3 regions of the Halomonas sp. N3-2A genome follow, and region 2 is predicted to be linked to each of the others. Evidence: predicted binding sites of a transcription regulator. Region 2 holds the regulator's gene; each other region holds the start of a gene.
The links. Region 2 encodes FliA, which starts transcription of late flagellar genes. Its sites were predicted from a motif close to CTAAAGTTNNNNNNNNNNCNGCCGATA; they were not measured.

Region 1 (4,190 bases), 1.5 Mb from region 2:
GATATATAGAGTGCAAGTACTTAGCTCGCTCAAGTCCGCCAAAAACCGCCATCCTGATTGCCAAGTGGTTAAACGTCGCGGACGGCTGTATGTCATTTGTAAAACGAATCCGCGCTTCAAAGCGCGCCAGGGAGGAAAGCATAAAAAATAAGCAGGGCATACCCCAGGTCCAGCGGCTTATTTTTATCAACGCTCAATACGGCGTTTGAACTCAGGGATGGTGCGTAATATCAGTCAGTTAAGGCTGACTAGCATTATCCCCTAGCTCCATATAGCAAAGCGGCCACAGCGCCGTCATTCCTGAGTCACCGCACCGTCATTCCCGAGTGGGGTTATCGGGAATCCACCTTGACCTTGACCTGCAGCAGCGCAAACCCCAGGTCAACATGGATTCCCGCTAAGGGCCTGCGGGAATGACAAAGTGGTAGGGCCTGCAGGAGTGACGAGGGCGGCTCGGAGGGCTGGGGTGGAGTCATCGTCAGGCACTTATTAAACAAAAAAACCAGCCCATCAGATAATGCCGGTCGGCTTAACTGACTTGCATTAGGGGTGGAGCGGATCTTTTGTTAGCAAGAGCTTAAACATGTTAGCAGTTGGCTATGCTGTTCGGGGTGCGCAGCAATTAGGCTGTTCCATTGAACAGGATTTTCCTCACCAGAGATATCCGTGACGGTGTATCCAGCTTCCCGAGCTATCACAATACCGGCAGCGATATCCCAGAAGTCGAGCGCGGCGCCTTGCGACCAAAAAGCATCAAACCGACCTAGGCTGAGATAAGCGATCTCAAGTGCCGCTGAACCAGGGCTGCGGATACCCGCCACCTGGGGCATTAGGGCAGCAAGTTGATTTAGCGCTGTCGTGCAGTCGCCTTTGGCATGGTAAGGCAGGCAAGTGCTCACCAGCATCTCGGTCAGCGGGCGAGGGGCTGGTGTTGTTAATGGGCGATCATTGAGAAAGGCGCCTGTGCCTTGGCCTGCCCAGAGCATTTCATCAAGCAGTGGTTGATAGACAACACCGATGATCAGCGCATCGCCTTTGGTGACCGCAATAGACACCGAGAAGTGAGGCACGCCATGTAGAAAATTGCTGGTGCCATCAAGGGGGTCAATGATCACGGTATAGTCGCTATCGGTGGGCGTCAGGCCACTTTCTTCGCCAAGGAAAGCGATATCGGGAAAAGCGCTGCTGATGCAGTCGATAATGATACTTTCGGCTGCCGTATCGTAGTAGCTAACGAAGTCAGATGTTCCCTTTTGCTCAAATGCAATTCGCCCCTTTTGCGAATACCCCTCACGCAACAGCGCGCCAGCCTCATAGGCTGCTTGCTTAACTGTTTCCAGCAAGCTGTTTTCGCTCTCAAGCATGTCGTTTCTCCTGGGGGCTTGTATGGCTGTTATCAAATCATTTGGTAAAGGTAACTAACCATCCATGACGTGGCGATGACAGTAGACGTTTTTGGTTTGGTAGATCAGTTGTTTAGTACAAGCATATCGTTATGAAAAGAGGATTAGGCCTCTCTGATTGACTTTACTGCTCGTTAACGCAAATAATAATTATTGTTATTTATTTTGTGGTGTTAGTTAAGGCAGGAGGCCAATCAGTGGATACCCAGACCTGGAGCGCTGAGTTAGAAGATATCTTCGTTAATCAGCGGCCCCGGCTCTGCTGTGTCGCCGCAAGAGTCTTGGGAAATGCTGATCAAGCCGATGATGTTGTGCAGGATGCTTATCTAAAAATTTCAGAAGCAACCACGCTTTTTGAGGTGAAGCAGCCCATCTCCTACGTGTCACGTGTGGTGCGCAACCTCGCCATTGACCGTTGCCGCCGTTCGGCATTTGAGTCAACGCTGTTTGCCAAAGAAGAGGAGGGGGAGGCTGCCTCTTATGCGTCACACTCTCCAGAGGTGATCGCGATTGATCGTCAGGCCTTGGCTCAGGTGGTGGACGCGTTGGACGAGCTACCTGAGCGTACGCGGCGCGCTTTTGAGCTCTACCGGTCGGGGAGCCATACGCAGCGGGAAGTGGCCCACTTATTAGGTATTTCCACCACGTTAGTTAACTTTATGATTCGCGATGCACTGACTCATTGCCGCCAGTCGCTTCAAGGTCAGACGTTGCCAGATCGGTAAGCCTACGTTCCGTCCCTTCTTTGTGGTCGCTTTGTTACACTGTCAACGAACAACGATAGCGTTGAAACCCTAGGCGCTTACCGAGTCAGTTGGTCGATGGTAGGCAACAGTAGCGAGGTTTGACTGTAACGATGGATAACGACAGCGGCGATGATGCCGTTTGGCAAGTGGCGCTAGATTGGCTGATGCGCGAGCATGAAGAGTCGTTGAGTGATGCTGATCGCGAGGCGTTCCATGCGTGGCTAGCGGCTTCTTCTCAGCATCGCAGGGTATTTCATGAAGCCGAACAGCTATGGCTGCTAACGGGGATGATCCCCCGCAGTGATGAGCGCAACTGACAAATCATCGCTTTTTGCCCATTCTTTTTTTGTTCCCCCCTGGTTTTCTTCCTTGATGGTTTAACGGCTTTCATGTTTTTAAGCACTAGAGCCGTTTGCCCTCACGCGTATTTTTCCTACTTTCTTTCTCCCCAGCATTAAATTTCTATATACCTCACTCGTCATTATGTAATGAGAAGCAATTGTGTTTATTTTCTCATTTCTTAGACAACGGTGAGGTTAGTTCCATGACAAGCTGTTTTGATCGTGAAGATGGTGTCTTCCGCGTATTAGTCAACCACGAAGAGCAGTATTCCCTGTGGCCCGAGTGGAAGGCGATTCCTGCGGGCTGGACAGATACGGGTGTACTTGGCGATAAGCCAACCTGCCTCGATTACGTCGAAAAGACTTGGACCGATATGCGCCCGCTGTCGCTGCGTCAGTGGATGGATGAACAAGCTAATAGCGAGGCGGAGCAGGTGAATGCAGGTTAAGCGCTTAAAGCTGCTCTGTCTGCCCTGTGCTGGTGCCAGTGCCACTATGTATCTGCGCTGGAAGCGTCAGTTGCCCGCCTGGATCGAGGTGCATCCTGTTGAACTACCTGGACGTGGCGAGCGCCTGGGCGAGCCGCTTATCGATGACTTCGAGACCCAGGTGGTGCGGCTGTGTGAAGAGCAAGCAACGCGAATGCGCGGCGACTTTGCCTTGTTCGGTCACAGCATGGGGGCGCTGCTGGCCTATGGCATGGCGGCACGCTTGCGCGATGTGGGGCGCCCTCAGCCACGAAAGCTATTCGCCTCGGGGAGTGCAGCGCCCTCAATGCGTGATTCAGATCGCTTGGCGGGTCTTGATAACGATAAGGCCCTAATTGCGGATCTTCGCCAACAGGGCGGCACGCCAGAGGAGGTATTCGAAAGCCCGGAGCTGTTGCGCCTCACTCTCGATGTGTTAGCGGCGGACTATCGTCTCTGCCGTAGTTTTCGTCATCGCAGCGGGACGCCATTCGACTACCCGGTAAAGGCTTTGGCGGGCTTCGATGATGAGATCGAGAAGGTGCGCTTGGAAGCGTGGCAGCGCGAAGCAGGCGGTGCGTTCTCGTTGAACTGGTTCGAGGGAGGACACTTCTTTATTCGCCAGCAGGAAAGGCAGGTGTTGGCAGCCATCAAGCAGGCGCTGACCCTACGGCTAGAGGAGGTGCTTTATGCAGCGCCTGCAGTTAGCTGAAGGGGCTCCTGAGGGGCTTGAAGTCTGGCGCTTATCGCTCGATCTGAACGCCCCGGTGGCTGACGAAGATGATCGGTTGCTGAGTCGAGCCGAGTGGCAGCGCGCCCAGCGGCATCGCTGTCACGCCGATGTCGTACGCGCCGTGGCGACTCGCGCGGCTCTTCGGCGACTGCTATCAGCGCACACCGGTATAGCGCCAGAAAAGTTGCTGTTCACTCAGAACGCTTACGGCAAACCAGCGTTGGAAAACGCTGATGGGCCTATCTTCAATGTCTCCCACTCTGGCCATGTCGCCCTGATCGCGCTTGCTCCCGGCGGCGCGGTGGGGGTCGATATTGAGCGCTGCCGACCTGAGGCCGAACTGGCGCCGCTGCAAGGACTGGTGCTATCGCCGAGTGAGCGGTTCGACCACTCACTGCCCTTTATGGAGCGCTGGGTGGTTAAAGAGGCGGTGCTCAAAGCCTTGGGGCTGGGCATTGCGGATCATTTGCAGTCGCTCTCAGTCACCCCTTCTTTAGAGC
Region 2 (4,190 bases):
CGCAAGTAGCTGCCACTCAACGGGTATACTGTCAGGGCAAGCGTTATGCCCAGCGTCAGCTGTTCACAGATAGCCCGCTCACACATCACACTGATCTACGTTTTCGTGGTCAAACGGTGCAGCTATGGCACACCCATATTGCTGTCGAGGACGCCGCTGGTACTCCGCTGTTGGCATGGGTTGGTGAAGTTCGCGATCCAGAAAATGGCAAACGCATCGCGCGTCGCTACTGGTTAACGCCTGCCCGATTAGGTGCGGATGTGCGTTCGCTTCTAGTTATCCAGTTGCAAAGCGAAGGGGTGTCTAGCCTAACCAAGCGCGCTTGGCAGCAGTTGAAAGATGCGGATGATGGCGAAGTAAGCTCGGAGGTTCGCTTATTGATGGCCAGCGGTGTCGCTGCTGCAGCGGGACACTTAGATATCGCCAATGATGACGCTGCGATAGCACTGCGCTCCGATTTGTTAAGGTTGTTGGGCACCACGCGTAAGCGGCGCGACACAGCGATGCTAGATGCGCTTGTTCACGCGTTTATGGCCCGTGACGCCATTCGCCAACTCAGCAGCGTTAGCCGTGAGGGGCTGGCATGAGCGCCCCGGATCAGGCAGCGGGCCTGCGCAAGTGGGCAGATTTACAGCGCCAGCAGCGCCAAGCAGAGTCAGTTGAGAGTGATCCCACGGGAGACGAACTTGCAGCTGAACCACTGACCGCTATGACCGATTCTTTAACGGTGCCGCCAACTGCTGCCCAAGCGCAAACCAGCGCATCGCCCTCGGTGCCGCAGAAGCCGCTTATCGTGATCGGTATGCCTAACGGTGGCGATCAGCAGGTGGCAAGAGTAAAAGGGCGCCTAGCCCAATGGTCAGTGCTGGGGCGACGTTGGGCTGGCGACCCGGATGATTGGGATATTCACATCGTCAATGCGGATGCCGCTAATCTTAGCCAACTGAAAGCGCGCTTTCCGCGTTGGGCACTATGGATTAATAGCGATGCCGATGCTTTCGCCCAGATGTACCGCTCGTTGCGGCAAATGCAGGAAAACGGTGGCCCTAGGCAGCTGTTAGCGCTGCACGAGCCAGATTTGCCGCGCCGAGGTCTACTCGATAACCTGCGCGAAGCAGCCAGCTATTACTTGGATATAGAGCTTTTACTGCTGGCGCGATGACAGCTAGCCTGACGCTATGTAGCCGTGCTTTAACAGCGGCTATCAAGCGCCCCGATAAGGAATAACAATGTCGATGCTCGCTGACTTCAAGGTCGATACCTGCAAAGCTGACAGGCTGCTCAAAAGGGTGTTGATGGTGGCGCTAAGCGTCATCACCATGAGTGCTTATGCCGCGACGGGCAGTTGGAGTAGTGAGGTGCCCAGCGTACTGGTCGCGATGAGTGACCGAGCTGTCAGCAGCCAGCCCATTCAGCCGCCAGCAGGGGCGCAGGTAGAGCATGCTGCGATAGAGCGTATTCATTGGCGTTTTCAAATGCCGGTTAATGCGCCGGTTAATGCGTGGCTATGCCACCCTGAGCAGTGTGTTCCTTTAACTGCTATGCGAGGTTCAACCACTGCGTTAGCCGGAAAACAGGTCAGTGGGCCGCTGCACTTTCGTTTTGCGTTGACGCCGGGCCAGCGCCCGGTACGGGTGCAGGAACTGCAAGTGATTGTGAATTACCAGTGAACAGAGTTCAGCCGTGAGGCACGAGGATGTATACAGCACAAGGCAGGATTAAACAGAGCGAGCTGTTAACCCAATACATGCCACTGGTAAGACGTCAGGCCTTAACGCTGCAGGTAAGACTACCCGCAAGTATTGAGTTGGATGATCTTATTCAAGCTGGCATGGTGGGCTTATTAGAAGCGCTAGGGCGTTTTGATGCGACCCAGGGAGCAACGTTCGCCACGTTTGCAAGTCAGCGTATTCGCGGTGCCATGATGGATGAGCTGCGCACACGTGACTGGTTGCCGCGTAGTGTACGCCGCTCTGCCAGAGCCGTGGATGATGCGGTGCGTCGCCTTGAACAGCAGTTAGGGCGCCCGCCGGAAGAGGGTGAGATCGCGCGTGACCTGGATATGCCGCTTAGTGAGTATCAGCAATTGCTCAATGATACGAACAGTGGCCAGTTGCTGCCCTTCGAAGAACTGGTGGCCGAAGGGGCCGAGTCCGCAACGGAGGAAGCCACTAACCTGCCCTTCGATCAGTTGTTAGATAAACAGCAACGCCAGTCGTTAATTGACGCGATTGACGCCTTACCTGAGCGTGAAAAGCTACTGATGGCGTTGTATTACCAAGAAGAGCTGAACCTTAAAGAAGTCGGGGCGGTGCTGGGTGTGACCGAATCCCGAGTCTCCCAGCTTCACAGCCAAGCGATTAGCAGGCTTCGCGCTCGCTTATATGACACCACCTAACGCCACTATTAATCACGACTAACCGGCGAGGAGCCGTTGATGAACCCATCTACGCTGATCGGTATTTTTGCCAGCATGCTGTTGCTGGTAAGCGTGCTGTTTTTTACTGCAGAGTCGCCAGAAAGCTTTATTAACTTGCCGGGGCTAGCCATTGTGGTAACGGGCACCTTGGCGGCTACCTTCATTAGTTATCCGCTGAAAGAAGTGCTACGCGTGGTGCGCCTGGTGGGATTGGTGTTTCGGCGTGAAAATACCTATGTGCGTGATGATATCAACGAACTGGTTTCCATGGCGCGCTTGTGGTTTAAAGGCGATGTCAGGGCGGTTGAGAAGGAGCTAGAGCACACTCGTAACCCCTTTTTGCGCACCGGGATTCAACTGGTGATTGCTAACACGAAAGAGGACGAAATTTTCGATATGCTGCGCTGGCGCATCGCACGATTAAAAGCACGGGAGCATGCTGAGGCGCAGATATTTCGTACCATGGCCACCTACGCGCCCGCGTTTGGCATGATCGGTACTTTGGTGGGCTTGGTCAATATGCTGGAAGTGATGGATGCAGGCGATCTTGACGTTATTGGCCCGCGCATGGCTGTGGCTCTGCTGACAACGTTCTACGGTATTCTGCTCGCCAACTTGGTGTTCAAACCGATTGCCGTCAAGCTGGAGCGGCGCACGGAAGAACGCCTTATCACCATGAACATGGTGCTGGAAGGCATTTCGTTAATTACCAAACGGCGGCTGCCTTCTTTTATTGAAGAAACGCTCAATTCCTTCGTTGCTAACTATCATGACGAGATCCGCGATGCCGCTGTAAAACCGCGGCCAACGGTTAGTTCTGCGGCAAAAGGGTAGCGCCATGCTAGATCGTGATTCACGGCACGCGTTGGAATTGCCCACTGTGCCGGGGGAGGGCGATGAAGGGTGGCTAACGAGCTATTTAGACGTATTAACGCTGTTAATCACGCTGTTTGTCTTACTGCTTGCGTTGACGCCGCCGGGGGGAGGGGAAGCCTTTGACCGCGATAGAATGCATTCTGTAAGTGCTATCACCTCGCTTCCGTTGGCCAGCTTAGCAACCGGTATCCATCCTCGGCAAAGCGGGCTCAAGCCGCGAATGACTGAGCTTAATATCCCCGGGGTTAGTGTCTCTCAAGGTGAAGAAGGTGTTACGCTGCGCATCGACGACAGCTTGCTTTTCCCTAGCGGTGATGCCGTACTAACGCCCCAGGGGCAAGATGTGTTAGAAAGCCTTCTGGCAGTGTTAGCATCCTTTGAGGGGCAAATTTCAGTAGAAGGGCATACGGATAATGTTCCCATTGCTACCTCTCGCTTCCCCTCAAATTGGGATCTCTCGGTAGGGCGCGCCATTGCGGTGGTCCAGTATCTTGAGCGCCAGGGAGTTGCTATTTCACGTATGCGGGCAGTCGGTTACGCCGATACCCAACCCATGGAAAGTAACGCAACACCGGAAGGTAGATCCGCCAACCGGCGCGTTGAACTGTTGCTAAGGCAGCAGACTGAGGGGTAAAGAGATTTCTTGAGGCCATCTCTGTGTCGAAGCATCACTCGCTACTACAGTCGTTCGGTGCATTACTGGTGCTCGATGCTGACTGTCGGCGCATACAGGCATTTAGTAGCAACTTTGTTGAATTGCTGAGAGTAAGCCTTCCTGAAGGGCGTCTCGCAACGCTCTCCAGCGTTCTAGGCAAGCGCTTAAGCCAGCGCGTACGCTATGAGCTCCAAGGTCAGCAGCGTTTGCCGGGGCCTCTCACCTTTAAGTGTCCCGCTC
Region 3 (4,190 bases), 940 kb from region 2:
ATGCTTGCCCAGATGGACCAAACCAGCGACTATCTAACCCAGCAGTTTGATGCCCTCGACGCTCAGCTTGGGCGTAAATAGTCGCTAAAGTAATTGGGTGGTTGTTGAACGCCTACGCTAACGCCTGCTTCCTGCAGGCGTTTTCATTAGAAAATTCCCATTTCTAGTAAAAAAGTATGTAAAGCGGCGAAAGCGCGAAAAGGCGCTAAAGTTGTACGCTTTTCTGCCGATAGCAGTGCTGTTAAATAAACGGGCGTGCGCATGCGTGCCTGGGTCTTATGGTTTAGCCTTTTGCACTGAGGAATACCCCCGCATGGCGACGATAACCTCTCTTGGCGTTGGTTCTAACCTTGATCTCAGTGGTTTGCTTGATCAGCTTCAAGCGGCTGAGCGGGGCAAGCTCGCGCCAATTACGCTTCAAAAGAAACAGCAGCAGGCGAAAATTTCTGCTTTCGGTCAACTTCAAACGTCGCTGAACTCGTTTCAAGATGCGGTCGCCAAAATCAACGACCCCAAGCTCTACCAAAGCCTTTCCGCCAATGTGCGTGGCGATGCCATTAAAGCGACTGCCGCCGCAGATGCGCTGCCGGGCAGCTACCGGGTAGAGGTCAGCCAATTGGCCACCTCTGGCACGCTGGCCTCAAACCGCGTGGGAGAGCGGGACGCCGCCCTAGATCTACAAGGGGCGACCGCGCTGCAACTGACCTTTGGCGATGGCGAGAGCGTCGAGATCAACATCGTAGAAGGCAGTAGCCTTGCGGATATTCGTGATGCCATTAACGCTGATAAAGAAGCTGGTGTTAACGCCACGATTATCAACGATGGCACCGGCTATCGGCTGGAACTTAGTTCTAAAACGACCGGTGCAGACGCCTCTATTGAAAACTTTAGTTTTGTTGGTGCCGGTGGCACCGTAGTGCCTGGCCCCTTTGCTGAAGGTGCGGCAACAAAGCGCCCAGGGGAAAATGCTGCGCTTACAGTTAATGGCATTGCGATTAGTAGTGCGGAAAACAGTATTGAAGGCGCGATTCAAGGCGTAACGCTAAATCTTACTGAGCTTGATATCGTGGACGGCGAAACAGCTTCCAGCACCATTAATATTGAGCGCGATACGCTAAAGCAGCGCGAAGCGATTAATGGCTTTGTAAAAGCGTTTAATGACTTAAAAGGCACCATTGGCAAACTCACTCGCTTTACCGGTGATAGCGAAACCGCTGGCGAGCTAGTGGGCGACAACACCGTGCGTACCATCGAATCCCGGCTGCGCAGTGTATTAACCGGCGGGGTAGAAGGCGGTGAGTTGTCGACCCTTAACCAGCTAGGCATCACTCTGCAACGAGATGGCAAGCTCAAGGTCGATGAAGAGACGTTAGATGACTTGGTCGCCAATAACCCCCAGGCCCTCAATGACTTTTTTGCCGGTGAAAACGAGGGCGACGGCATGGCGGGTAGGCTAAACACCACTATCGAACAGATGCTGGGCAATAACGGGGTGGTCAAACTGGCGATTAGTGGCGCGGAAAATCGTGTTAAAAGCTTGGACGATCGTTTCGAGCGTATGGAAAAAACCATTGAAGGCACCATCTCTCGCTACCGCACCCAGTTCGGCCAACTGGATGCGATGATTGCCCAGATGAATAGCATGAGTTCCTACCTCACCCAGCAGTTTGATGCCCTGGATAATCAGTTAGGCCGCAAGAAATAACCTTAACGCTTCGGTTGAGTAGCCACAGATAAGTAGTGCGGTGTAACGAGCGAAGCGAGGCACCCGCAATGGGCGGCGCAAGCCGCCCATTTGTTGCTCTAGTAAAAGTAAGCCTCTCACCCTACAGTTACCAAACATTACATCTTTTTTTACTAATCACCCTAAAGATTCCCCCCGCCGTGCCGTTAATTCTAATAACGGCGCACAAAGTGGCCGAATAGCAGGCCTTCCGGCCAGTGTTCATGCAAGGAGAATCACACCATGTCAGTGATCAATACCAACATTACCTCCATGATTGGCCAGTCCAACCTGTCCAAATCACAAAATGCCCTGACCACGTCTATGGAGCGTCTGAGCTCTGGTCTGCGTATCAACAGCGCTAAAGACGACGCAGCTGGCCAAGCCATCGCCAACCGTATGACCAGTCAGATCACCGGTTTGTCTCAAGCACAGCGTAACGCTAACGATGGTATCTCCGTTGCACAGACTGCTGAAGGCGCCCTGAACCAGGTTAATGATAACTTGCAGCGTGTTCGTGAGTTGACCGTACAGGCACAAAACGGCACCAACAGCCAGGATGATTTGCAATCCATCCAGGACGAAATCAATCAGCGTCTTACCGAGATTGACCGTATTTCAGAACAGACTGACTTTAACGGCGTTAAAGTATTGTCCGAAGATCAGAGCCTGTCTATTCAAGTAGGTGCCAACGACGGTGAGTCTATCGACGTTGTCCTGGAAAAAATCACTTCTGACACACTAAATTTAACCAGCTTCAATGTAAACGGCCCGGGTGAGAATCTTGGCGCAGCTGTCGCTGCAGATTATGAAGCTGCCTACGGTCAGGGTACTGGTGTAACCACCAATACTGTTAACGACTTCTCTGCCGATTTGGCTACAAACTTAGGTGTTAGTGCCGCCGGTGTAGACAGTGCTGCAACTGCTCAAGTTGATGATAATGGTAATTGGTACGTTGACGTTACCATTACTGCTCAAAATAACGCTGAAGCAAAAGCACTTGGTTTACAGGGCATCGAAGCGACTTCCGGCACTGCGGTAACCTTCCAAGTGGCACTTGATCCCTCAGAAGCCGCTGTCGCTACTGGTAATACCACTGCTGCCTATACTGTTACTGGCACAGACTTGGGTGCAAAAGACCTGCTAAGTTCTGCGTCCACTAACCCGATGGAAAAGCTTGATGCGGCTCTTAAACAGGTCGATGAGCTGCGCTCGGGCTTGGGTGCCGTTCAGAACCGCTTTGATTCTGCGATTACCAACTTGCAGACTAACGAAACCAACCTTTCTGCTGCTCGGTCACGTATCGAAGATGCTGACTATGCAACAGAAGTAGCTAACATGACCCGTGCACAGATTCTGCAGCAGGCGGGTACCTCTGTACTAGCACAGGCTAACCAGATTCCGCAGAACGTACTTTCACTGCTGGGCTAAGCCATCGTACTACTTATCCGTACTTGCGGATTACCTACAGGCCTCCTTTATGGAGGCCTGTCTTGTTTTGCGGCTGGAATGAACTCAGTTAACAAGTATATTCAGCGCTTTTCGTACCTTTGGAGGGAAGGGGCATCAGATATGATGTCATGTATAGCTTAACCGCCTTCAGGATGTTCTCTACCATGTCGAATAAAAAGCCCTATCGCTCATCAAATAATGCTCGCCAGCGCACTTTGGATACGAGAGGAACAACGCAAGCATTGAAGAAAGCCAGAGCGCTAACGGAGCGTCAGCCAAAAAATATTTCTGCGTGGAAGCAGCTCAGTGCAGAACTCTCAGAAGCAGGGCATCTACAAGAAGCGCTTGAGGCATTAAATAGCGCAGTTTCTTTACAACCAAATGATGCCGAAGTGCTAGCGCTACAGGGGCGAATGACGCATCAATTGGGCGACCCTGATCGCGGGTTGGCGTATTTACAAGCGGCTATCGAGTTACGCCCTAATTATGCTAAAGCACAACACTATATGGGCTACATCTATTATACCCAGGCACGTTTTGATGAAGCGCTACAGCATGCCGAAATAGCCTGCGAGTTAATGCCCGACGATGTGGATATGCTTAACACATTGGGCAATATTTTGATGCAGAAGTTTGAGTATGGTCGAGCAAGAGATGCGCTTGAAAAAGCTGCAAAATTAGCACCCAATAATTATTTGTCCTGGAATAATCTGGGTAATGTTTATAATGCTATTGGAGATCTTGATAAAGGACTTGAAAGTTACGGTAAAGCGCATCGAGTTAATCCCCATGCGCCGGGCCCTTTTTCCAATATCATTACTACATATCACTACCACCCTGATAAGACAGGTGAGGAGATTACAGCGCTATGTAAGCAGTGGGAAAGTAAATTTTTATCAAGTGTTACCACGCTTTCTTATGCTAGTCACAATAATTCTAAAAAACGCCTTAGAGTTGGATTGATTTCAGATGGTTTTCGTGGGCATCCTGTTGGAAGAATGATTACTTCGGCATT

Region 1: the regulator FliA is predicted to act here: its motif matches at 2,604-2,630, upstream of CEK60_RS10380 (MbtH family protein).
Region 3: the regulator FliA is predicted to act here: its motif matches at 1,867-1,893, upstream of CEK60_RS21415 (FliC/FljB family flagellin).

Annotation. Positions count from the first base shown of each region.
Region 1 is NZ_CP022286.1:2,212,675-2,216,864, reverse strand. Features, by position in the region: gene ykgO (type B 50S ribosomal protein L36) at 11-151, shown strand; gene CEK60_RS10395 (inositol monophosphatase family protein) at 567-1,364, opposite strand; gene CEK60_RS10390 (RNA polymerase factor sigma-70) at 1,601-2,128, shown strand; gene CEK60_RS10385 (FecR/PupR family sigma factor regulator) at 2,260-2,466, shown strand; gene CEK60_RS10380 (MbtH family protein) at 2,694-2,939, shown strand; gene CEK60_RS10375 (thioesterase II family protein) at 2,929-3,669, shown strand; gene CEK60_RS10370 (4'-phosphopantetheinyl transferase family protein) at 3,647-4,190, shown strand, end outside.
Region 2 is NZ_CP022286.1:3,701,944-3,706,133, reverse strand. Features, by position in the region: gene flhF (flagellar biosynthesis protein FlhF) at 1-587, shown strand, start outside; gene CEK60_RS17315 (hypothetical protein) at 584-1,162, shown strand; gene CEK60_RS17310 (flagellar protein FlhE) at 1,230-1,670, shown strand; gene CEK60_RS17305 (RNA polymerase sigma factor FliA) at 1,697-2,398, shown strand; gene CEK60_RS17300 (motility protein A) at 2,438-3,253, shown strand; gene CEK60_RS17295 (OmpA/MotB family protein) at 3,258-3,929, shown strand; gene CEK60_RS17290 (sensor domain-containing diguanylate cyclase) at 3,953-4,190, shown strand, end outside.
Region 3 is NZ_CP022286.1:4,637,373-4,641,562, forward strand. Features, by position in the region: gene fliD (flagellar filament capping protein FliD) at 1-81, shown strand, start outside; gene fliD (flagellar filament capping protein FliD) at 314-1,705, shown strand; gene CEK60_RS21415 (FliC/FljB family flagellin) at 1,967-3,154, shown strand; gene CEK60_RS21420 (FkbM family methyltransferase) at 3,340-4,190, shown strand, end outside.